DNA from 3 places in the Marinobacter sp. L-13 genome. Region 1 is predicted to be linked to each of the others. Evidence: predicted binding sites of a transcription regulator. Region 1 holds the regulator's gene; each other region holds the start of a gene.

What was found. Region 1 encodes FliA, which starts transcription of late flagellar genes. Its sites were predicted from a motif close to CTAAAGTTTNNNNNNNNNNNGCCGNTAA; they were not measured.
Region 2: AC13DD_RS02720 (methyl-accepting chemotaxis protein) is a predicted target of FliA. The motif match lies at 3,283-3,310, and genes of this name have one in related genera.
Region 3: AC13DD_RS06705 (methyl-accepting chemotaxis protein) is a predicted target of FliA. The motif match lies at 4,301-4,328, and genes of this name have one in related genera.

Annotation. Positions count from the first base shown of each region.
Region 1 is NZ_JBSXNQ010000055.1:45,798-53,653, reverse strand. It holds gene flhA (flagellar biosynthesis protein FlhA) at 1-2,161, shown strand, start outside; gene flhF (flagellar biosynthesis GTPase FlhF) at 2,222-3,529, shown strand; gene AC13DD_RS10855 (MinD/ParA family protein) at 3,598-4,410, shown strand; gene AC13DD_RS10850 (RNA polymerase sigma factor FliA) at 4,442-5,185, shown strand; gene cheY (chemotaxis response regulator CheY) at 5,348-5,731, shown strand; gene AC13DD_RS10840 (protein phosphatase CheZ) at 5,752-6,537, shown strand; gene AC13DD_RS10835 (chemotaxis protein CheA) at 6,554-7,856, shown strand, end outside.
Region 2 is NZ_JBSXNQ010000033.1:31,611-39,466, reverse strand. It holds gene AC13DD_RS02735 (insulinase family protein) at 1-452, opposite strand, end outside; gene AC13DD_RS02730 (hypothetical protein) at 517-816, opposite strand; gene AC13DD_RS02725 (SDR family oxidoreductase) at 1,202-3,187, shown strand; gene AC13DD_RS02720 (methyl-accepting chemotaxis protein) at 3,345-5,591, shown strand; gene rnt (ribonuclease T) at 5,665-6,321, opposite strand; gene pyrC (dihydroorotase) at 6,366-7,397, opposite strand; gene AC13DD_RS02705 (flagellar protein MotY) at 7,581-7,856, shown strand, end outside.
Region 3 is NZ_JBSXNQ010000047.1:23,961-31,816, forward strand. It holds gene AC13DD_RS06690 (valine--tRNA ligase) at 1-703, shown strand, start outside; gene AC13DD_RS06695 (ketopantoate reductase family protein) at 709-1,602, shown strand; gene AC13DD_RS06700 (cob(I)yrinic acid a,c-diamide adenosyltransferase) at 1,616-2,173, shown strand; gene AC13DD_RS06705 (methyl-accepting chemotaxis protein) at 2,219-4,249, opposite strand; gene AC13DD_RS06710 (histidine kinase) at 4,370-5,257, opposite strand; gene ampD (1,6-anhydro-N-acetylmuramyl-L-alanine amidase AmpD) at 5,258-5,884, opposite strand; gene AC13DD_RS06720 (DUF1631 domain-containing protein) at 5,954-7,856, opposite strand, start outside.

The sequences.
Region 1 (7,856 bases):
CAATAACGTCAAAACCCTGACGCGGGGCAACCTGGGCATACCCATCATGCTGATGGGCTTGCTGGGCATGATGATTCTGCCCATGCCGGCGTTCCTCCTGGACGTGTTCTTTACTTTCAACATCACCCTGTCCATTGTCATTCTGCTGGTGTGTGTCTACGCCCTGCGGCCGATGGAGTTTGCGTCCTTCCCGACAGTCCTGCTGGTAGCCACACTTTTGCGTCTCGCCCTGAACGTGGCGTCCACCCGGATTGTTCTGCTGAACGGCCACGAAGGCGGCGATGCCGCCGGTAAAGTGATCGAATCCTTCGGCGCCGTTCTGATCGGCGGCAATTACGCCGTGGGTCTGGTGGTGTTTGCGATCCTGATGATCATCAACTTCCTGGTCGTGACCAAGGGTGCCGGCCGGGTCTCCGAGGTGAGCGCCCGTTTCACGCTGGATGCCATGCCAGGCAAGCAGATGGCGATTGATGCGGACCTGAACGCCGGCCTGATCAATCAGGATGAGGCCAAGCATCGACGTGCCGAAATCGCCCAGGAAGCGGATTTCTACGGCTCCATGGACGGTGCGTCCAAGTTTGTGAAGGGCGACGCCATTGCCGGCCTGCTGATTCTTGCGATCAACATCATTGGCGGTATTGCCATTGGTATGCTGCAGCACGGCCTGGATTTCGGGCTGGCCATGGAGCGATATGCGCTGCTGACCATTGGCGACGGCCTGGTGGCACAGATTCCCTCGCTGCTGCTGTCCACGTCTGCTGCAATCATGGTAACGCGGGTTACCTCCAGCCAGGACATGGGCGGCCAGATCCTCCAGCAAATGTTCAGTGCGCCCAAGGCGCTGTCCATTGCCGCCGCTATCCTGATCATTCTCGGTCTGATTCCCGGAATGCCCCACGTGGCCTTCCTGGGTCTGGGTGCACTGGCCGCCGGCGCTGCCTGGTATATCTGGAAGCACCAGAGACAGACCGTCGAAGAAGATGGCGCATTCCCGGCTAGGGGCGCGGGCGGGGCGGCTCCACGGCCGGCGGGTCGTGATCTGCCTCCAGGCGGTGATGCTGGCGGCGATCAGGGGCGTCAACTACCGGCCCCCGGAGAGACCAAGGAGCTGGGTTGGGACGATGTGTCCACTGTCGATATTGTCGGTCTGGAAGTGGGTTACCGGTTGATCCCGCTGGTGGACAAGTCACAGGGTGGCCAGTTGCTCAGTCGTATCAAGGGCGTTCGTAAAAAGCTGTCCCAGGATCTCGGCTTCCTGATGCCCTCGGTCCACATTCGAGACAACCTCGATCTGATGCCCAATGTCTACCGCATCACCCTGATGGGCGTGACCATTGCCGAAGCGGAAATCCATCCGGACCGCGAACTGGCCATCGACCCCGGTCAGGTATTCGGAAAGATAGAAGGCATTGAAGGCAAGGATCCGGCGTTCGGTCTGGACGCCAGCTGGATTGAGCCAGACAAGAAAGACCAGGCCCAGACGCTCGGCTATACCGTGGTCGATGCCAGTACGGTGGTCGCGACCCACCTTAACCAGGTACTGCAGAAACACGCCCACGAGCTGCTGGGCCATGAGGAAGTCCAGAAATGGCTGGATCAGCTTGAAAAGATTTCTCCGAAGCTGGCCGAGGAACTGGTACCCACCACCGTATCCATCAGTCTGCTGCTGAAAGTGCTGCAGAACCTCCTGAAGGAAGAAGTGCCGATCCGAGACATGCGGTCCATTGCCGAGGCCATCGTGAACGTGCATCCGAAGAGTCAGGATCCGAAGCTGTTGACCACCGTTGCGCGGCAGTCCCTGCGCCGGATGATTGTCCAGAGTATCTGCGGCAACGAATCAGAGATACCGGTGATCACCCTGGATCCGGATCTGGAACAGTTATTGCTAAAGTCTGTTCAGCAGAGTCAACAATCCGGCGGACAGGAAGATATTGGCCTGGTCCTGGAGCCGAATATGGTTGAAAAACTCCAGCGCTCGCTTCAGGAGAGCGTCCAGCGTCAGGAGATGCTCGGCAAGCCAGCCATTCTGCTGGTGTCCGGGCCCCTGAGGCCGGTGCTGGCGAAGTTCGCCAGCTACGGGGTAGAGCGGCTCCATGTGCTCTCGTACCAGGAAATTCCGGATAACAAACAGATTACGATCGTGGCGTCCGTTGGCCAGTAACGGCGCGGATGACAGAGCGGACAGCGCCGGCACGGCGTTGCCGGTGGAGGAAGAGGCATCATGAAAGTAAAACGGTTTTTTGCTCAGACCATGGCCGAGGCGCTCAAGCAGGTCAGTGAACAGATGGGGCCGGACGCCGTGATCCTTTCCAATCGTCGGGTCGACGGCGGTGTCGAAATTGTGACGGCGCTGGACTATGACGAGAATATGGCGCGCCAGCGACTGGGCAACCAGGCAGAAGAAGCCACCAACGGGTCCCGCTTGGCCGAGATGCAGGCCGACCAGCACAGGCGTCTTGAGGACGAGCTGAGCCGGTCCCGGGACCGCATCCGTGAAGTACGGGAAAAGCGGGCATCGCAGGGCGCGAGCTACGCCGGTTCGTTCGCTGCCATTCAGGAAGGGGTGAGCGGTGGTTTTGGTGATATTGAACCTCTGCCACAGGCGCCGAGGGAAGCCTATTCCGATGAGCTGGCGCAGATGCGGGCCGAGATCAGCTCGCTCAGAGACATGATGCAGGGCCGTCGGCCGCAACCGGAGCCGGAGGTTTCTGCGACCACCGCCGTGCAGCAGAGGCTTGCCGAGCGCTTGCAGGAGTTCGGCCTCGGCAGTGATCTGGCGGGGTCAATTTCCCGTCGTCACAAGGCGGGGCGTCTGGAAGACGGTTGGAAGCAGTCCCTGAAAATGCTGTGTACCGGGGTCCGGACCTCCCGCATGGAGTGGCTGGATGAGGGCGGCGCCTACGCGTTGGTGGGGCCGACAGGGTCCGGGAAAACCACCACCATCGGAAAACTCGCCGCTCGCTACGTGCTCAAGCATGGTTCCGATTCCGTGGCCCTGGTTACCACGGATCGCTATCGGGTGGCGGCGCACGAGCAGTTATTCGTGTTCGGTCGGATCCTGAATGTGCCGGTTCGGGTCGTGGATGAGAGCCACAGTCTGGACGATATTCTGGACGAGCTGTCAGACCGTCATCTGGTGCTGATTGATACCGCCGGACTGACCAGTGCGGACAAAGGCTATCAGGAACAGCTGGCCGAACTGGCTCGCAGCCATCACAATATCAAAACCCATCTGGTGGTCTCGGCAACCAGTCAGCCTCGCATCATGAAATCCGTGTGGCATTGCTATAAGATGGCAAATCTTGCGGGCTGTGTGATGACCAAAATCGACGAGGCCCTGACGCTGGGCGAGTCTCTCGGGTTTGTGATGGAAACCGGTCTGCCGGTAGCCTATTACACAGACGGCCAGAAGATTCCTGAAGACCTGCACCACGCAGAAGCCGTTCCGCTGGTGCGGTTGGCCGTGGATCGGCTGAAAACACTCCAGCAACAGCAAGCGGTCGCAGAGGGCCTGAAAGAACACGCCTGAGACCGGACAGATTGACAGCAGGCGTCGGAGACAAAGCCGGCGAAACGTGGCGAGAGACCAAAAACAGTATGAGCAGAGCACATCCGGTACAGGTGATTGCAGTTTCCGGCGGAAAGGGTGGTGTCGGCAAGAGTAACGTGTCGGTGAACCTCGGAATTGCCCTGGCGCAGAAAGGCCGGAGAGTGGTGCTGCTCGACGCCGATCTGGGGCTCGCCAATATCGACGTCTTGCTGGGCATCGCTGCCAATCGCAACCTCCAGGATGTTCTGGCGGGCGATTGTGATCTGAAGGACGTTCTGGTGAATGGTCCCGGTGGCATCAAGATTGTCCCCGCCTCTTCCGGTACCCAACGAATGACCCAGCTCAGCCCCATGGAACATGCCGGGCTGATTAATGCGTTCAGCGAACTGGGTGATCAGATCGATGTCCTGATCGTTGATACCGCCGCCGGTATTTCCGAGTCAGTGGTCAGTTTTCTGAGAGCGTCGCAGGAGCTGCTGCTGGTTGTCTGCGACGAGCCGACCTCGATCACCGATGCCTATGCCCTGATCAAGCTGATGAACCGTGATTATGGAACCAACCGCTTCCGTATTCTTGCCAATCAGGTCCGGAATGAGCAGGAAGGCCGGCATCTGTTTGAAAAACTGACCCGGGTCACCGAGCGCTTCCTCGATGTGGCACTACAATACGTAGGAATAGTCCCCTACGATGAGGCCGTGAAGAAAGCAGTTCAGCGGCAGCGTGCGGTGCTGGACGCCTATCCCAGGGCGAAAGCTTCACTGGCCATCAAGGCGCTGGCGGACAAGGTAGATAGCTGGCCGTTGCCGTCCTCTCCCCGCGGGCATCTGGAATTTTTTGTGGAGCGGCTCGTCGAAGTCTGAATCGGATCCAGTCAAACAAAAAACCGGATACATGACATTGGCGAAAAACCTCGGAATCTATAACCAGTCAAGTGCGCAGAAGCCGGCTCAGCTTATTGAGCAGCACGCGCCGCTGGTCAAGAAAATTGCCCTTCACCTGATGGCTCGCCTGCCGGCGTCCGTCCAGCTTGAAGACCTGATGCAGGCCGGCATGATCGGTCTGCTCGAGGCCGCCCAGCGTTACAGTTCCACCAAAGGTGCTACCTTCGAGACTTACGCCGGTATCCGTATTCGCGGCGCCATGGTGGACGAAATCCGCAAGGGTGACTGGGTGCCACGTTCTGTTCATCGCAACGCCCGTCGCATTTCCCAGGCCATCAAGGCCGTTGAAGATAGACTTGGCCGCGAAGCCCACGACCAGGAAGTGGCCGAAGAGCTGGGTATGGGGCTACCCGAATACCACTCCTACCTTTCCGATTCCAACAGCGGTCGACTTTTTAGCCTCGACGAGCTCAATGAATCCGGAGAGCTGCCGATAGAACAGACAGAGACGCAGGATAATCCCCTTGATGGGTTGTCCTCCGATGCCTTCCGGCGGAGCCTCGCTGAGGCGATTGAAGACCTGCCGGAGCGGGAAAAGCTGGTGTTGAGCCTTTACTACCAGGAAGAACTGAACCTCAAGGAGATTGGCGCGGTGCTCGGCGTCAGTGAGAGCAGGGTAAGCCAGATTCACAGCCAGGCAGCCCTGCGCCTTCGGGGACGGCTCTCGGATTGGCGTCAGGAATCGGACAACTGACCGCGTTCAGTCTGTGTCGCCAACGAGGTAGTCTGTAGTTTTTGGTAACCGATGCTTTACAACCGAAGCAAAGGTCCGACAATAAGCGGTTAAAACAGCGGCCTGCTAGACTTTGAACGCAAAGGTCAAACGAATTCCGGGTGTTACTAACTGGAGGTCCCATTGGACAAAAACATGAAAATCCTCATTGTGGACGACTTCTCCACAATGCGACGGATCATCAAGAACCTGCTGCGTGATCTTGGCTTCACCAACACCGATGAAGCTGATGACGGCAACACGGCACTGCCAATGCTCAAAAGCGGCAAATACGATTTTCTGGTGACCGACTGGAACATGCCGGGTATGTCGGGCTTCGACCTGCTCAAGGCCGTTCGGGCGGACGAGAATCTGAAAACCCTGCCGGTATTGATGGTAACTGCTGAGGCCAAGCGCGACCAGATCGTTGCCGCTGCCCAGGCAGGCGTAAACGGGTATGTGGTCAAGCCGTTCACCGCTGCCGTGCTCAAGGAAAAGATTGAGAAAATCTTTGAAAGAATCCAGTAACCAGAGGTCGGATGGCTCTCATGAGCGATAGCAAAAAGAACCATCGGGGCCTTGAACCGGAGGTGACGGAAAAGCTCCAGCGGCAGGCAGCGGAACTGGCCGAGAGTGTTGATGCGGGTGATTATGCCAAAGCCATGACCCTGATCAATGAACTCAGCGAGGTCAGGGATCAGAGTCTGTACCGTGAGGTAGGGCGGCTGACGCGGAGCCTGCACGAAGCAATCCGGAACTTCCAGATTGATCCCCGTAACGCCGAGCAGCAGGAAGCACTGTCAAAAATGACAGATGCCTCTGATCGTCTCGAATACGTTGTGCAGATGACCGGTGAAGCAGCCAACCGGACCATGGACCTGGTTGAGGAAACCATGCCGGTGGCCAATGCCCTCAGAGACGAGGCCGCCGCGTTGCGTGATGAGTGGCAGCGCCTGCGTCGCCGGGAAATGCAGCCGGCTGAGTTTCGCGAGCTGTACGGCCGGATTGATCGCTTTTTTGTCAGCATGGCAACCGATGCCGACACCATGTACAGCAACCTGTCGGAAATCCTGCTGGCTCAGGATTATCAGGATCTGACAGGTCAGGTCATCCAGAAGGTCACCGCCCTTGTGAAAGAGGTTGAGGAGCAGATGCTCAGCCTGGTGGTGATGGCCAGTCATGTGGACCAGCTCACGGGCACGGTGCACCAGATTGAAGAAAAAGAAGAGTCTGCAGAGAAGGGCGTCGGGCCCCAGATCAAGGCCGATGAGCGTGAAGATGTAGTTTCGGGGCAGGACGACGTAGACGACCTGTTGTCCAGTCTCGGTTTCTGAATAATGAGGGTAACGCATGGCGTTTGATGCTGATGAAGAGATTTTGCAGGACTTCCTGGTAGAAGCCGGCGAGATCCTCGAAAAGCTGTCAGAGCAGTTGGTAGATCTTGAGCGACATCCTGACGACAGTGATCTGCTCAACGCCATCTTCCGTGGTTTCCATACCGTGAAAGGCGGAGCCGGCTTCCTTCAGCTTGAAGCGCTGGTGAACTGCTGCCATTCCGCGGAAAACGTTTTCGACATCTTGCGTAATCACAAGCGCAAGGTGGATTCCGAACTGATGGACGTGGTTCTAGAAGCACTCGACTACGTCAATGCCATGTTTGAGCAGGTCCGCAATCATGAGGAGCTGACACCGGCGCCGGACGAACTGATTGCCCGTCTGGATGCCCTGGCCCAGCCTGAAGGCGAGGGGGCACCGACCGCTGCCGCTCAACCTGAGCAGGAAGAGAGCGAACCGGCAGAAGACGGTGGCGACATCACCGACGACGAGTTCGAACAGCTTCTGGACGCACTGCAGGACGAGAAATCAGCGGAGGTTTCCTCGGCTTCGAGCGCCGGATCGGCCGGCGGTGACCAGGAAAGTTCTGGAGACGACGAAATAACCGACGACGAATTCGAAGCGCTACTGGACCAACTGCACGGAAAAGGTCAGTTTGCCGGTGCGCCAGCTGGCGAGGAAGAGGCTTCTGGTAAAGAAGAAAAGCCGGCTGCCAAGGCCGGATCTGCTGGCGGCGATGACCTGATCACCGACGACGAATTCGAGAAACTGCTGGACGATCTTCACGGCAAGGGCGGAAGCCCGACCGCGGGCGGAGAGCCTTCAGCCTCGAAAGAGCCTGCAGCTCCAAAACAGCCCTCAGCGCCGAAACAGCCTGCATCTTCAAAAGAACCAGCTTCAGCGAAAGCAAACGCGTCAAAACCCGAAAAGTCGAAGCCGGCCGAGAAGCCGGAGGCCAAAGGCGCTGCCGCACCGGCGATGCCTGCTCGCGAGAATGCCCCGGCCGCGGAAACGACGGTTCGTGTCGACACCAAGCGGCTCGATGACATCATGAATATGGTGGGTGAGCTGGTGCTGGTGCGTAACCGCTTGCAGCGTCTGGGTGCTGAAAGTGAAGACGAACACATGCACAAGGCGGTATCCAACCTGGATGTGGTTACGACTGATCTCCAGTCCGCCGTCATGCAGACCCGCATGCAGCCGATCAAAAAGGTGTTCGGCAGGTTCCCCCGCGTTGTGCGCGATCTCGCCAGAAACCTCAAGAAAGAGGTGAACCTGGTGATGCATGGCGAGGAAACCGATCTGGACAAGAACCTGG
Region 2 (7,856 bases), on a different contig from region 1:
AGTTCGGCGGTAAATAGGGGCGCGGAAAATTGCTGGGCGAACCGATCCAGTGCCGGTTCCAGAAATTCGGCCTGAACATCGAAGAAGTAGTTCGTGTCCTGGAACGCGGTGAAGGCGTTGTGCTGGCCACCGTGGCTCTTGATGAACTGCTGGTACTCGCCCGGATCGGGGTATTTCTCGGTCCCGAGGAACAGCATGTGCTCGAGGAAGTGGGAGAGGCCTTCGCGCTCCGCCGGATCATCTCCGCTACCAACAGCAACGTTCATTGAGGCCGCTGCTTTGTCTGCATCCTCATCAGACACCAGAATGACCTTCAGGCCGTTGTCCAGTTTGATGAACCGGTACTGGTTGTTGTCATTGGGGCTCTTCTCCGGAATCTGCGCAGAAAGAGCAAGGGTGCTGAACAGCAAAAGTATGAGCAGGGAAAACAGGCGTGAGATCGGGTTCTGCATGGAGTTCTTCCTGACGGTACGTGTGTTCATAGGCCCTCTGGGATCCGGAGAAGACGTTTGCGAATCAGTGCATCAGCGCGTTGCGGGTGCTTTCAGGCTGCTGATCAAGTGTTTTACGTGCCAGGTCGGCGGCTTTCTCACTGTCCAGCTGGCCCGAGGCAATACGCTCGAGAACCGTGGCCATGATGGCGACGGACTGGCGATAATCGGCGAACTCGGCCTGGAAGGCCTTGTCGATGGCCTCGTAGACCGCCTGAATTTTCTCTTCCCGTGAACCAGCGTTATCGGCTGTGTCGTTGATGGCCTTCAGGCAGGCCCGGGCAATCGAAATGTAGCGTTCCGCGTTGGGATTGTCTTTCTGCATAGTAGGGGTTCCGGAGGTCGGTGTTCCTGTGAAAACAAGAGATGCCAAAAGGCGCGATAAGTTCCCGATTATGTCATTGCTGGCGGGCGCTTTCATTGCATTGTGGTAATCCGGAAATTGAGCATGCACGGGGCAATTCCTGTGCTAGTCTCAAAAACATTGTGTCGACGAACCGGACAGGCATGTCCCGCTTGTCGGGTCAGAAATTTAGAGTAATAGCTCTATACAAAACAAAGGCTTACAGAGTAAAAGCTCTAAAAAAGTTCGATACATGAAGGTTGCAATTAAGTACAATGCCGGCGTTTCCGGAAAACTCTAAGACTTTAGTCGTATGGGTGCCGGCATGGATAGACAACAACAGAGCAACAGGCAGGGTGGAAGATTGATGAATTATTTCCTGACGGGTGGCACCGGATTTATTGGCCGTTTCCTGGTGGAGAAGCTTCTGGCACGTGGTGGCACTGTCCACGTACTGGTGCGTGAACAATCCCAGGACAAGCTGGACAAATTGCGTGAGCGCTGGGGCGCGGATGAAACCCAGGTGAAGGCCGTCATAGGCGACCTGACCAGCAAGAATCTGGGCATCGACGCCAAGACGATGAAAGCCCTGAAAGGGAAAATCGACCACTTCTTTCATCTCGCCGCCGTGTACGATATGGGCGCAGATGAAGAAGCCCAGCAGGCGACCAATATCGAGGGCACCCGCGCTGCGGTGAATGCTGCGGAGGCGATGGGCGCCAAGCACTTCCATCACGTTTCTTCCATTGCGGCTGCCGGTCTGTTCAAGGGAATCTTCCGCGAAGACATGTTCGAGGAAGCCGAGAAGCTGGATCATCCGTACCTGCGGACCAAGCACGAATCTGAAAAGGTCGTTCGTGAGGAATGCAAGGTTCCCTTCCGCATCTACCGCCCGGGCATGGTGATTGGGCATACCGCTACCGGTGAAATGGACAAGGTGGATGGCCCCTACTATTTCTTCAAAATGATTCAGAAAATCCGCCACGCGCTGCCCCAGTGGGTTCCGACCATTGGTGTCGAGGGTGGGCGTCTGAACATTGTGCCGGTGGATTTCGTGGTTAACGCCATGGATCACATTGCTCACCTCGAGGGTGAAGACGGCAAGTGCTTCCACCTGGTGGATACCGATCCGTACAAGGTTGGCGAAATTCTCAACATTTTCAGCGAGGCTGGTCACGCACCCCGGATGGGGATGCGGATCGATTCCCGCATGTTCGGCTTTATTCCGCCATTCATTCGCCAGAGCTTGAAGAACCTGCCACCGGTGAAGCGTCTGACGTCGGCCATTCTTGATGACATGGGCATTCCGCCATCCGTGATGTCGTTCATCAATTACCCGACCCGTTTTGACGCCCGCGAAACCGAGCGCGTTCTGAAAGGCACCGGCATTGAAGTGCCCTGCCTGCCGGACTACGCGCCGGTGATCTGGGATTACTGGGAGCGTAATCTGGACCCCGACCTGTTCAAGGACCGCACGCTCAAGGGCACGGTTGAAGGTCGCGTCTGTGTGGTGACCGGTGCTACGTCCGGTATTGGTCTTGCAACTGCCCAGAAACTGGCAGACGCCGGCGCGATCCTCGTGATCGGTGCCCGCAAACTCGAGCGCCTGAAGGAAGTGGCCGCAGAGCTGGAGTCCCGGGGCGCAAGCGTGCACGCCTATCCCTGCGATTTTTCCGATATGGATGCCTGCGACGAGTTCGTGAAGACCGTGTTGGATAACCATGGCCAGGTCGACGTGCTGGTCAACAACGCCGGGCGCTCGATTCGCCGTTCACTGGATCTGTCGTTCGACCGCTTCCACGATTTCGAGCGCACCATGCAGCTGAACTACTTTGGTTCCGTTCGTCTGATCATGGGCTTTGCGCCCAAGATGCTTGAGAATCGCCGCGGTCACGTGGTCAACATCTCGTCCATCGGTGTGTTGACCAACGCTCCCAGGTTCTCGGCTTACGTGGCTTCCAAATCCGCGCTGGATGCCTTCAGCCGCTGCGCCGCTTCGGAATGGTCGGATCGCAATGTCACGTTCACCACCATTAACATGCCGCTGGTGAAAACGCCGATGATTGCGCCAACCAAGATCTACGATTCTGTCCCCACGCTAACGCCGGACGAGGCGGCAACCATGGTTGCCGATGCCATTGTCTATCGGCCGAAGCGAATCGCTACCCGCCTGGGTATCTTTGCCCAGGTGCTTCACGCCCTGGCGCCCAAGATGGCCGAGATCGTCATGAACACCGGTTACCGGATGTTCCCGGATTCACCGGCCGCCGCTGGTAGCCGTTCCGGGGAGAAGCCGAAGGTGTCCAGCGAGCAGGTGGCTTTCGCCGCCATCATGCGGGGCATCTACTGGTAACGCAGTTGCCCCCGAATCGAGTGGGAGGGGGAGTTATTTCCCCTCCCATATTAATGGGTTAAACGAGATTCGCCTCTTTTATAAAGTGTTCTGGGCTAAAGAAAACCAGCCGATAGCCGATGGTTAACATAAGAACAATATAAAAGAAGGGCTATTGATGACTCTCAAGAAACGTCTTTTGCTGACTTTGCTGCTGGTTGGCCTGCTTCCCGTCATTGCCATCTCATTTTTTAACGCCGAAATTGCCCGACAGAGCCTCACGGAACAGGCGTTGCAACAACTCTCTATTGCGGCTACCAATAAGCAGCATAGTGTTGAAGATTATCTCAGCACTATTGCCCGGCAGCTGAAAGCCATGGCCAATAATCGCGGGACCCGAACGGCGGCCCAGGGGTTTGGTTTGGCATTCCAGAATTATGAAAAACTGGTACAAGAGGAGCAGTCGACCTTACGAGAAAACGTCGAGGCTTATTACCAGCAGAATTTTTTGCCACCCTTGCAGCAAAATGGTGGTGCTAAAGGACGTTCAGCCTCGGACTTCGTTGCATCCCTCAGCAAAAACAGCCTGGCTCTGCAGATGGGTTACATCGTGGACAACCCGAATCCTGTGGGGCAGAAAGACGAATTGGTATCGGCTGACGTCCATATCGCGCAGTTTTATAACACTCTTCACAAACAGTGGCACACCTCGTTCAAGGAGTTTCAGGAGGCGTTCGGCTACTACGATATTTATCTGATTGATGCCGATACAGGCCATGTTATCTATTCCGTAGCCAAAGAGGTGGATTTTGCTACCTCCCTGAAAGACGGTCCCTACGCGGATTCTGGCCTGGCGGCAGCTTATCGTCAGGCGATGTCTGACGGACAGGATACTTCTCCGACTTTTGTTGATTTTACTCGGTATGTACCGTCCTACGGTGCGCCCGCCGGATTTGTGGCAACCCCCATATACTCCGAAAAAGATGAGCGGCTGGCCGTGCTGGCCTTCCAGTTTCCCATCGACAGCCTGAACAACATCATGATGGAACGAGATGGCATGGGCGAAACCGGGGATGCCCACCTAGTGGGGCCGGATAACCTGATGCGGTCAGACTCCTACCTGGATCCGGAAAACCGCAGTGTTGTCGCTTCCTTTGCCGACCCAGAGAATGGACGCATTAGTTCGACATCGGTGGATGAGGCCCTGGCCGGAAATTCCGGTGAAGGCGTGGTTACGTCCTACCGTGGCGAGCCAGTGTTTTCCGCCCACAGGCCAGTTACCGTAGGCGGGCTGAACTGGGCGCTGGTGGCGGAGATCAGCGAAGACGAGGCCTTGGCGCCGGTGCGTGAAATGTGGACGCTGGCGGCGATAGCCATTGCTATTGTGCTCTTGGCCGTGGCGGCCGTGGCGGTCTGGACCGCAGTGCGGATCATGAAACCCCTCGGCAAAGACCCGTCCGAATTGCAGGCACTGGCGGAACAGGTGGCTGCAGGTAACCTGGTCATTGATTCGTCCGACAGTGACAAGGCCACGGGCGTATACGGCTCCATGCTCAAGATGGTGTCAGACCTGAAAGAAGTGATCTTCAAGGTTGAAGAAGCGTCCCAGCGCCAGGCCAGTGCATCTGAACAGTTGTCCGGTACCACCTCGCAGACTCTGGACAGTGTGAATCAGCAGGCAGAGCAGACTGAGCAGGTGGCCTCGGCCATTGAAGAAATGTCCTCTGCCATCAGCGAGGTGTCCCAGAATACCTCGGAATCGGCAGCCGCCGCCCGGCGCACTGATGAGGCGGTCAGCCGCAGCGCCACCGAGGTGGAATCCTCCGCTGAGGACACCCGTGCTATGGCCAGGGAACTGGAGGAAGCAGAAGCCGGCATAGAGGACTTGCGAAAGAATATGGAATCCATCACCCGGGTTCTGGATTCGATAAAGTCCATCGCCGACCAGACTAACTTGCTGGCTCTGAATGCCGCTATTGAAGCGGCCCGGGCCGGTGAACAGGGCAGGGGCTTCGCGGTGGTCGCGGATGAGGTGCGCAGCCTGGCCCAGAACAGCCAGAAGGCGACCGAGGAGATCAGTAGTTCCATCGAAACTCTGGTTAATTCTTCGGAGCGTGCTTCAAAGGTCGTTACCCGTTGCAGCACCCAGGCCAGAGGCATTTCTGAGCGGGCAGGAACCGTAGTGTTGCAGCTTCGCGAGGCAGTGGAAGAGGTTGCCCGGATGTCCGGTATGGCGGAGCAGATTGCTACGGCTTCCGAAGAGCAATCAGCCACGGCCGAAGAAGTAACGCGCAACGTATCCACAATTGCTGAAAAGTCCTTGGAGACCAAACAGGCCATGGTCCAGATCTCCGAAGCCAGTGGTGACTTGGCGGAGTTGTCTCATCAGCTCAAGGATTCTCTGTCCCGCTTTAAAGTCAGCTGAGTACGAGGCGTGCCTTCAACACTTAGGCCTGGCACACAGAAAAAAACCCGCTGCGGCGGGTTTTTTAGGGCGGTTATTCGGTCTCTTCGGGGATCACCGGAGGCGGAAAGCCGCCCAGTTCTTTCCAGCGATTCACAATGCCACAGAACAGGTCTGCGGTTTTTTCCGCGTCATAGGCGGCGGAATGGGCTTCCTTGTTGCTGAACGGAATGCCCGCGAGTTTGCAGGCCTGGGCCAGAACCGTGTGGCCATAGGCCAGGCCGGCCAGCGTGGCGGTATCGAAGGTTGAGAAAGGATGGAACGGGTTACGACGGATGTCGGCCCGCAGCGCGGCTGCAAAGATGAAGTTATGGTCAAAGGTGGCATTGTGGCCCACCAGGACGGCTCGCTTGCAATCGTGGTTCTTCACCGCCTTGCGAATGGGGCTGAAGATCTCGCTGAGTCCTTCCCGCTCGGGTACCGCTTCTCGCTCCGGATTCCACGGATCAATACCCGTGAAATCAAGCGCGGACTGCTCCAGATTCGCGCCTTCGAAAGGATCGATCTGCTGAACGTGGGTTTCAGCGCGCCGCACCCAGCCATCGTCGTCCATGGTCAGTATCACTGCCGCCACTTCCAGCAGGGCGTCCCGCTCGGGATTGAAGCCAGCGGTTTCCACGTCGACTACAACAGGCAGAAACCCGCGAAAGCGGCGGGACATGGGATGCGGTGGTTTGTTTTCGTCAGTCACTCAAGCTCCGGTCTTGGCCGTGTGTGAGAAGGAATAAGTCAGGTTTACGCCAGTTTCCAGTGAACGGTTTCACCAGCCTTGAGGGGCACGATGGTTCCGTCAGCCAGCGGCAGCTCTGCCGGCATGGTCCAGGGGTCACGAATCAGGGTGATGGTATCGGTATTCCGCGGTAGGCCATAGAAATCCGGCCCGTTGAAACTGGCGAATGCTTCAAGTTTATCCAGGATGCCAAGCTCTTCGAAAATGTCCGCATACAGGCCGATTGCGCCGTAAGCCGAGTAACAGCCAGCGCAACCGCAGGCTGCCTCTTTGCGATCCTTCGAATGAGGGGCGGAATCCGTGCCCAGGAAAAAGCGTTTGTCGCCGCTGGCCACCGCGTCCCTGAGCGCCTGTTGATGGCGGTTACGCTTTAGGATTGGCAGGCAATAGAGATGCGGTCGAATGCCGCCTACCAGCATGTGGTTGCGGTTATACATCAGGTGCTGGGGCGTCAGAGTCGCACCGAGGTTGTCACCGGTGTGCTGCCGGACAAACTCTGCGGAATCGGCCGTGGTGATATGTTCCAGTACAACCTTCAGGTTCGGGAAAGCCTCGAGAGTGGGTGCCAGGACACGCTCCAGAAATACCTTTTCCCGGTCAAAAATGTCGATATCGGCATCGGTTACCTCGCCGTGTACCAGCAGCAGCATGCCACAATTGGCCATGGCTTCCAGAACCGGGTAGATGTTGCGGATATCCTTCACGCCGGAGTCGGAATTGGTCGTTGCTCCGGCCGGGTAAAGCTTGGCAGCCACAACGCCGGCAGCCCTGGCATCCCGGATGGTCTGCGCCGTCATGCTCTCGGTCAGATACAGCGTCATCAAAGGCTCGAACTCGGTGCCATTGGCAGCCGCCAGAATCCGCTCCCGGTAGGCTGTGGCATCGGCTGCGGTGGTGACTGGCGGTACCAGGTTGGGCATGATGATGGCGCGACCGAAGCAGGCGGCCGTAGCCGGTACCACGTCGTTGAGAATGTCGCCGTCCCGTACGTGAAGGTGCCAGTCGTCGGGGCGTGTGAGCGTGAGCTTGTCTGTCATGGCGTTTGTCCGAAATACCTTTGGCGGGGCGAGCTTGTGCCCGGTTCTCTGGGAGCCGAAAAAATTTGGCGAATTATACCAGAAGGCGCGGGTGATTGTTTTCCGGTTGGTGGCTAAAGAACTTCCGGCTCAGGCCGTTAAACAGTCTGACTCTGCTAACTCCGGACACTGATGGCTAGCTCTATGGGATTTCGCCCCGGACAACTCCTGAATACTCTGCTGGTTGCCACGTTGCCCGTGGTGCTTCTGCCGGCAACCGCGCAGGCTGCCAGCTATGGCGCCGGAATCGAGAACAGCCAGTGGTATCTCGCCGAGTCGGTATTTGAATGCCGGCTGGTGCACGAAGTTCCCGGCTACGGTCGGGCTGTGTTCAATCATCGCGCCGGTGAAAGTCTCAGCTTTTTCCTGGAGTCTGATTCCGCATTGATGCGACCAGGGCGCGGCAGCCTTGTGGTCGAG
Region 3 (7,856 bases), on a different contig from region 1:
GTCCAAGCCTGTGCTCAGTGATGAAGACGCCAGTGCCGAAGCCAAACGTGGCACCCGTCGCACCCTGGTGCGCGTACTGGAATCCGTTCTGCGCCTGGCGCACCCGATGATGCCGTTTATCACCGAGGAAATCTGGCAGCGGATCGCGCCCCTGGCCGGCAAGACTGGCGACAGCATCATGCTGCAGGCCTACCCGCAACCGGATGCCACCAAGCAGGATTCAGCGGTTACCGCTGATATTGAGTGGCTCAAGGGCGTGATCGTTGCCGTGCGCAACATCCGGGGCGAAATGAACATCTCGCCGGCGAAGAAGATTCCGGTATTGCTGCGTGGCAAAGACACCGAGGATCAGCGCCGCATGAATGACAATCGCCAGTTCCTGAGCTCCCTGGCCAAGCTGGAGAGCCTGGACTGGTTTGAGGGTGACAAAGCCCCCATGTCTGCCACCCAACTGGTGGGAGACATGGAAGTACTGGTTCCCATGGCCGGCCTGATTGACAAGGATGCCGAACTCAAGCGTCTGGACAAGGAGCTGGAACGCCTGCAGAAAGAGATCGGTCGCCTGGAGGGTAAACTGGGTAACGAGAAGTTCACGGCCAAGGCTCCGGCCGAGGTGGTCGAGAAGGAACAGGAAAAACTCCGGGACGCCCAAAGCAGCCAGGCCCGCCTGAGCCAGCAAAGGGCCGATATCGAGGCCATGTAACCGGCATGATCGGTATTCTCGGTGCAGGCTCTCTGGGCAGGCTCTGGGGCGCAATGCTACCCAACGGTTGCGTTGCCTTCATGGCCAGACCGGGCGAGCCCACCGACTCAAGCATCGATTACCGTTTCCGGCCCTTTGAGGGGCCGGAATCCTCCATACAGATTCCTTTCCTCAGGACCGGCGACACGCCGGACCTGATGCTGGTGACAACCAAGGCCGGTGATACCCTGAGCGCCTTAGCAGGCGCGATCGACCAATTACCCGTTGAAACCCCCATCCTGCTTTTCCAGAACGGACTGGGCAGCCAGCAAGCTGTCGCCGAGCGGTGGCCGGAGCGCCCGATCCTGGCCGCAAGCACCACCGAGGGCGCAAATCGACCTGAACCGGGGCTTCTCGTCCATGCCGGTACCGGCGATACCTGGGTGGGTCCGCTGACAGAGCAGGCCAGATTCTCGGTGGACCGCGCGGTCGCCATGCTGGAAGACTCCGGCCTGGCCATTCATCCGGAGCCGGCCATCCTCCAGCGACTCTGGCAGAAACTGATCATCAATGCGGGCATCAATCCCTACACCGCGATCCTGAACTGCCCCAATGGCGACATCCTGTCTGCAGGGCTATATCAGGACACCATCGAGGAGCTTTGCCGGGAATTGTCAGATCTGATGAGCGCCGCCGTCCAGATCACGGAAACACCGGATTCCCTGCGCCAACGCATTGAACAGGTCGCTCAAAACACCGCCGGTAACACATCGTCGATGCGTGCCGATGTTCTCCGGAAACGCCAAACCGAGATAGACTTTATCAACGGGTATCTGGCAAAACTCGGAAAAGAACTCGGTATCGACACGCCGGTGAACCAAATGCTGACCGAACGGGTACAACAACTGTCGTCACATTAACAGGAGCAGACTGATGGGCAACCGCCTTTCCAAGATTTACACCCGCACCGGAGATGATGGCTCCACGGGCCTGGCCGATGGCAACCGGATTGCCAAGAATGCCCAGCGAGTTGAAGCCATGGGCACCGCTGATGAACTCAACTGCCATATCGGGTTGCTAATCGAAACCCTGGACAGCGACGACGAACTGGTGGAGAGCCTGCGCCGCATTCAGCATCATCTGTTTGACCTGGGGGGCGAATTTGCCATCCCCGGCAGCCGTGTGATTGGTGACGAACACATCGAATGGCTGGAAGGCACCCTGGACCGGCAAAACGAAGGCCTGCCACCGCTGAAGAATTTTGTCCTGCCCGGTGGCAGTCCCGGCGCCGCCCAATGTCACCTTGCCCGGGCGGTCTGCCGTCGTGCAGAGCGGGTTGTCGTCGCCCTCGGCCATGAGGACTCGATCAACACCGCTTCCCGACACTACCTGAACCGTCTCTCGGATCTGTTGTTTGTCATCGCCCGCGTACTGGCCCGGCGCGAGGGTGGCGAAGAGATTCTCTGGGAACAAAAAAAATCCGGCCTCTGAGGGCCGGATTTTTTATGCACCCGATCGCGCGCAAAGGTCCGCCGGTCAGACCTTGAACGCTTCCACCAGACGCTGAAGCGACGCTGTCAGTTGCGACATTTCTCTGGAAGAACCCAGGGTTTCTTCAGCATTGGCGGCTGTTTTATGGCCCAGCTCGCCAATCTGCTCAACGTTCGAGTTCACGTTTTTCGCAACGGCAGACTGCTCTTCGGCGGCCTGGGCGATCTGGTGACTCATATCCACGATCACAGAGATGCCCTTGGCGATTCTGTCCAGGGCTTCTGTCACCTCTCCAGACTTCTGCACCGTTGCCTCGGTCACGTCCCGGCTGTTGGTCATGGCCGACACCGCGTCTTTGACTCCGCTCTGGAGACGGGAAATCATGCCTTCGATTTCTTCCGTCGATTTGTGCGTGCGCTGTGACAGCGAGCGAACCTCATCGGCAACCACCGCGAATCCTCGCCCCTGCTCCCCGGCTCGGGCCGCCTCGATCGCGGCGTTCAGGGCGAGCAGGTTGGTTTGCTCGGCGATGGCCTTGATCTCGACCAGCACCTGACTGATGTTGTCACTGTCCTTGCTGACCCGGTTGATCACTTCCACCGCACCTGAGATTTCACCTGCCAGCTTGTTGATGGTTTCAACCGTGTCGGCCACCACGCCCCGGCCGGTTTCTGTGTCCTGTTCGGCATTGCTCGCGCTGTCCGCAACTCGGTGCGCGCTTTCGGTGACTTCATGAACCGCCTCAACCATCTGATTCATGGCTTCATTGATCTGGCCGCTTTCTTCCATCTGACGCGCAACCGCTTCGCTGTTGGCCGCAGCGGTGTCATTGACCCGCGTGGCCTGCTGGTCTACGTCCGCCGTAGTCCGGCTGACAGAGCGGATCAGCTCGGCGATCCGGTCGGTCATGTTATTGAATTCCGTCGTCAACTCGCCCAGCTCATCGCGGTTGCGCAAACTGATGTGCGTGGTCATATCGCCGGCGGCAACGTTCCGCGCGGCTTCGCTGAAGCGGTTGATGGCAGTGCGTACGGACATGAAGAAGCCGATGTAGAGATAGACAACCACAAGCAGCACGGCGATCAGGGCAACCACGATCAGGCGACGCTGGTTGATCTCACTCTCGAGCCGTGCGCGAAGGTTCGAGTCGACCACGCTGAAGGCAGCCGTCTTAACGTCGTCGTAGTGGGCCAACTGCCCGGACATCAGATCGTCGTATTCGGTCCAGGGCATTTCCAGACGCATGGGCGTTATCACGTTCAGATCCAGATGATCCCGAACCACCATCAAACTCTCGTCAACCCGTTGAATGGCGTTGCCTGCCTGATTGGCAAGGGCCGGCGATGCTTCAGAAGCAAGAGCCAAAGCCGGTGAAAGCAAGGAGGTGCGATTGGTCAACTGGTCATAGATTTCGTTCAGGGTTTCGCTCAGGGCGTAACCCACCTGCCCCTCGACCAGTGCGAATATTCCGTAGGATTTTGCCCGACCGATCACGGTGCGTGCAGCCGGGAGAGAGTCCTGGATCAGGCCCAGAATCAACTGGTTTTCTCTTGAGGCCCCCTGCCCCAAACCAGAGATTTCAATGGTGGCCGAAAGCAGCGCCTGTGCCTTCTGGACGAATTCCTGATAATACTTGAACTGAGGATCGAAGCTGCCCTGATAATTGTCATCGGCCCGCAATGCTTCCCACTCCTGGCGAAGGCCTTCAACCTGATCGGCCCAGGAGCCAGTCGTATCAAACGAGCGCTCTTCTGCGGTCAGAGCCGCCAGCAGGCTGTCAATCTCAGTGGCCGCTTCTTCGGAAACTGCGGTAATGGCACTCTCATCCTTGATGATCGCCGGTGAGCGATAGTCTCGATAATCCATCGCCGCATCCACCAGCCGATCCACTTGCTGGAGTTGCTCCAGACCCTCGACACCCCGGGTCATGGTCTGAACCGAGCGATTCAGCTCGGAAATGGCAAGCCAGGACAGCCCGCCAATTGGTAAAAGGAACAGAATGCTGATGAGACTGAACTTGTAGACCATCGGGAGCCGGTTCATCAGGGCAATGGCAGGATTAATGAGTTGCTTCACAGGGACCCTCGTGCTGGCAAACAACCACTGAACGTTAATTCTTTTCTTCTATTGTCGCCTAAAGTCTTAAAAACTTAAGCTTTATTTGTTGTTAAACCGTAATGTTTTATAAAATCCGAGCTAAACGACGCCGGAAATAACCAGCAGGGCGAGTATGCATATCCATACCAGCATGCTTCTGTTCAGCAGATCCCTTACCGCTCGCAGACTCCTTCCCCCAAACGCTGTCCACTCATCCGGGTGAATCCGGGAAAACCTCGCTGGATCCAGTGCATACCCGGTTAACGACCCGTTGGCCGAAATCATGAGTACCTCGCCCGCTTTTTTGGAGATTCCGGTCAGAGTCTGGCGAGTTTCACGCAGCCACCCGGCCAGATCTCCGGCAATTCCGAACGTTAACGACAAAAGCCTGGCAGGAATCCAGCCGGCAAGGTCGGACATTTTTGCAAACCTGGGCCTGGCCGGCGCCTGCGGCCATTGCTCGGCGAGCGCTACCAGCCCACGCGCCAGGACCGCGAGACCGATACCGCCAACCACATACCAGAAAGCCACCAGAAAAAAGCGCTGGAACACCGAAACCATCAGTGCCTTGGACAGGGAGAGGTGCATGGCCTCGGGAGACACTGCGGCTCCCCGTTCATCGGCCGGAAGAAGGTCTTTCACATGATGCCAGGCCGACTGCATGTCTCCCCGATGCCACGCCTCCGCATAGGCCCGCAGTACCTGTCGCCAGCCCGGCGTTCCCATAAGGACGACCAGCACCAGGAACTCCAGCGGGTAAGCCGCCATTCTCCAGCCAGAAGACACCAGCAGGTATTCCGCAAGCCCAAGTATCAGGGCCGGCAACAGGATCAGTGCCAGCCCGGTTGCTATCCCCGATTCATGGCCCGCCCTGACCCGGCTGCCGTAGCGGAACCAACGGCGCCAGACCTCATCGCCAGACAGCATGTCCAGGGAATCCAGACGCCTGCGTACCATGTAGGCCAGAAGAAACACAACAAATACCATTCAGACGTTCCTCCCCGATCCTCGGACTATTTCCAGGGCTGACCGGAAATACCGCCAGTCAAAAGCCGGGCCGGGATCGCTCTTCCTGCCGGGCGCAATGTCGCAGTGCCCGGTAATCCGATTGGCCGTGATATCCGGCCAGGCCGTCATAATCAGGTCCGCCACTTTCGCCAGCATGCGATATTGCTCGGTGGTGTAAGGGTTGTCGTCGGTCCCTTCCAGCTCAATCCCGATGGAAAAATCATTGCATTCCTCCTGCCCTTCAAAACACGATCGGCCGGCATGCCAGGCCCGATCAAGCAGGCTGACAAACTGCACCAGCGCGCCATCGCGGCGAATCAGCAGGTGCGCAGACACCTGGACGCCCTCGATAGTCTTGAAGTAGGGGTGCGCAGAATGGTCGAGTTGGTTGCAGAAGAAGTCTTCTATTTCGCGGCCACCAAACTGGCCCGGAGGCAGGCTGATATTGTGGACGACCAGAAGAGAGATGCCCGCTCCATCCGGACGAGGCCCGAAATTCGGCGAAGGGGTCCAGCGGGCGAAGGAAATCTGCCCGGTTTCGCGAAGCGAATTTCCATCGGTACCGGAGGCGGAAGGGCGTTCGGAAAAAACGTCTGAATCGGGCAAAGTAATTCCAAAAGTTTCAGAGCATTACAGCCTCTGATTGAATCACAAAGTTGCCACGGTTGCTACGAATCAGTCCTTGCGGCTGCTGCGCAGGTTGTCGATGATCGACTCCAGTGCCCGGTCGAAGATCAGACCATCATCCAGCATGCTGATTTTCCCGAATTCCATGTCGGCGGCCAGTTCCTGACGCAGATACTCTGCCACCTTCGCGCCACTGCGATTCACAAAGATATATTTGCCAGTGGCCTTGATAAAGGCCGCAAGCTTACAGCGCACCCGGGTTTCGTCGCGGGTAAGTTCAATCCAGGAACCCACACGCAGGCTTTCGGCCTTTGACAGCCACTCTGGAGATACTGAAGCAGTCTGCGTTTCAGCGTCCGCCTGGGAGGCAGCCTCGCTGACCACAGAAACAGGCACTTCAGGCTCGGCCGGCGAGGGCGTTGCTTTGACAGCGTCTTCGGCCGCCGGCTCAGGGGGCTCGACGGGCTGCTCAGCAGCGGGCTCCGGAACGAGCAGATCCTCTGGTTCCGAAGGTGATTCCGGCCTGGACGGAGCCGTCACCAATCGCTGGAAAACATCCACATGGGCAAGTTCAAGGTCGCGAATCGCCGCATCGGTGGCAAACGGGTCCCAGGAAATATCCTGCAGTGCCTTGCGAAGGTCGTCCACAATGGCCGGTATTGCCCTCAGCAGATCTGACCTGGTGGTATCAGTGACCGGGCGCGGATCCACACTCCAGACCAACTGCTCGGTCAGGTTCCGGGCGTGCTGCCACCGGTCGCTTTCCTCGCCCTCCCGGAGGACAACCCATTGCAGGTACCGGGTCCAGGCTTCGCTCAGGAGGCCGGCAACCGGTTCGGGCACGTCCCGCTGCTCTGTCAGCTCCTTAACCAAGCCTTCCGCCGCCTGGGACGCCCGCTCCTGTCGAGCCCGCCCTTCTTCAGCATCCCGAAGACGTTGCTCGACGAGCTCACGACGCCGGCGATCGAGATCCATGAAGTGGCTGAAATCTTTGAGCAACTCCTCGAACAGGGAGACGTTGGTAGTGAACTCTGTCAGAACCCGATCTACCACCGATTCGATTTTGTCCCGAAGCGGGTCTCTTTGCCCGGCCTTCTTCTCGGTCCAGCCAATGGCCGAGAGTGCCAGCTCGTTAAGCAGTTTTCGAACCGGGTGACCGCCCCGGTTGAAAAAGTTCTTGTCACTAAGCGCCACTTTCAGCACCGGAATCTGCAGGCGCCCGATCAATGCTTTCATCACCGGATGCAGTTGGCGATCTTCCAGAATAAAGTCGAACAGCATGGAAACCAGATTGATCACGTCACTGTCGACCTGCCCAACGCTCAGGCTGTTGCCATCGCCGGAACGCAGGATGGGTTGAAGCTGCTCGTTCAGAGGTACAACGGTACCTTCACCCCATTGCCTGCTGCTCGACTGCGCTTCAGTCAAACGGGCCATAAGCCTGTCGGTATCAATGTAGCTTTCGCCGACCGAGGATCCGCCAGTGACAGCATTGGACTCACCGCGATGCAACAGCGCGCTGAGCTCCGAGAAAGTGGCCTGTGATTGAGACATACCCTGACTCTCGCTGGCAGAATCCGCCTGACCGCTGGCACTGGTCGGCACTGAACTCTCTCCTGACCCACGTTGACCGGAGCGGGAGGGCACCTTGCCGGTGGGCGGTCGTTTCATGTCAGGCATTACGCCTTCACTGATCAAGGTGCGATTGGCTTCTTTGTAGAAATCACCGAGGGTATCGGCAAGCAGGCGATCAAACAGCTTCAGAACCACCAGCTTGGCCCGGATATCAATGTCGAGGTCGGCACAGGCCTCGGCAACACCACCACAGATGATTTCCGGGCTCAGCGGCATTTGTGCGTCTTTCAGCTCGATACCCGGCACCAGATGCCCCACCCGGACGGTAAGCAGACGGATCTGTTCGGTATAACGGTTCCGGAGTTTATTTATGAGA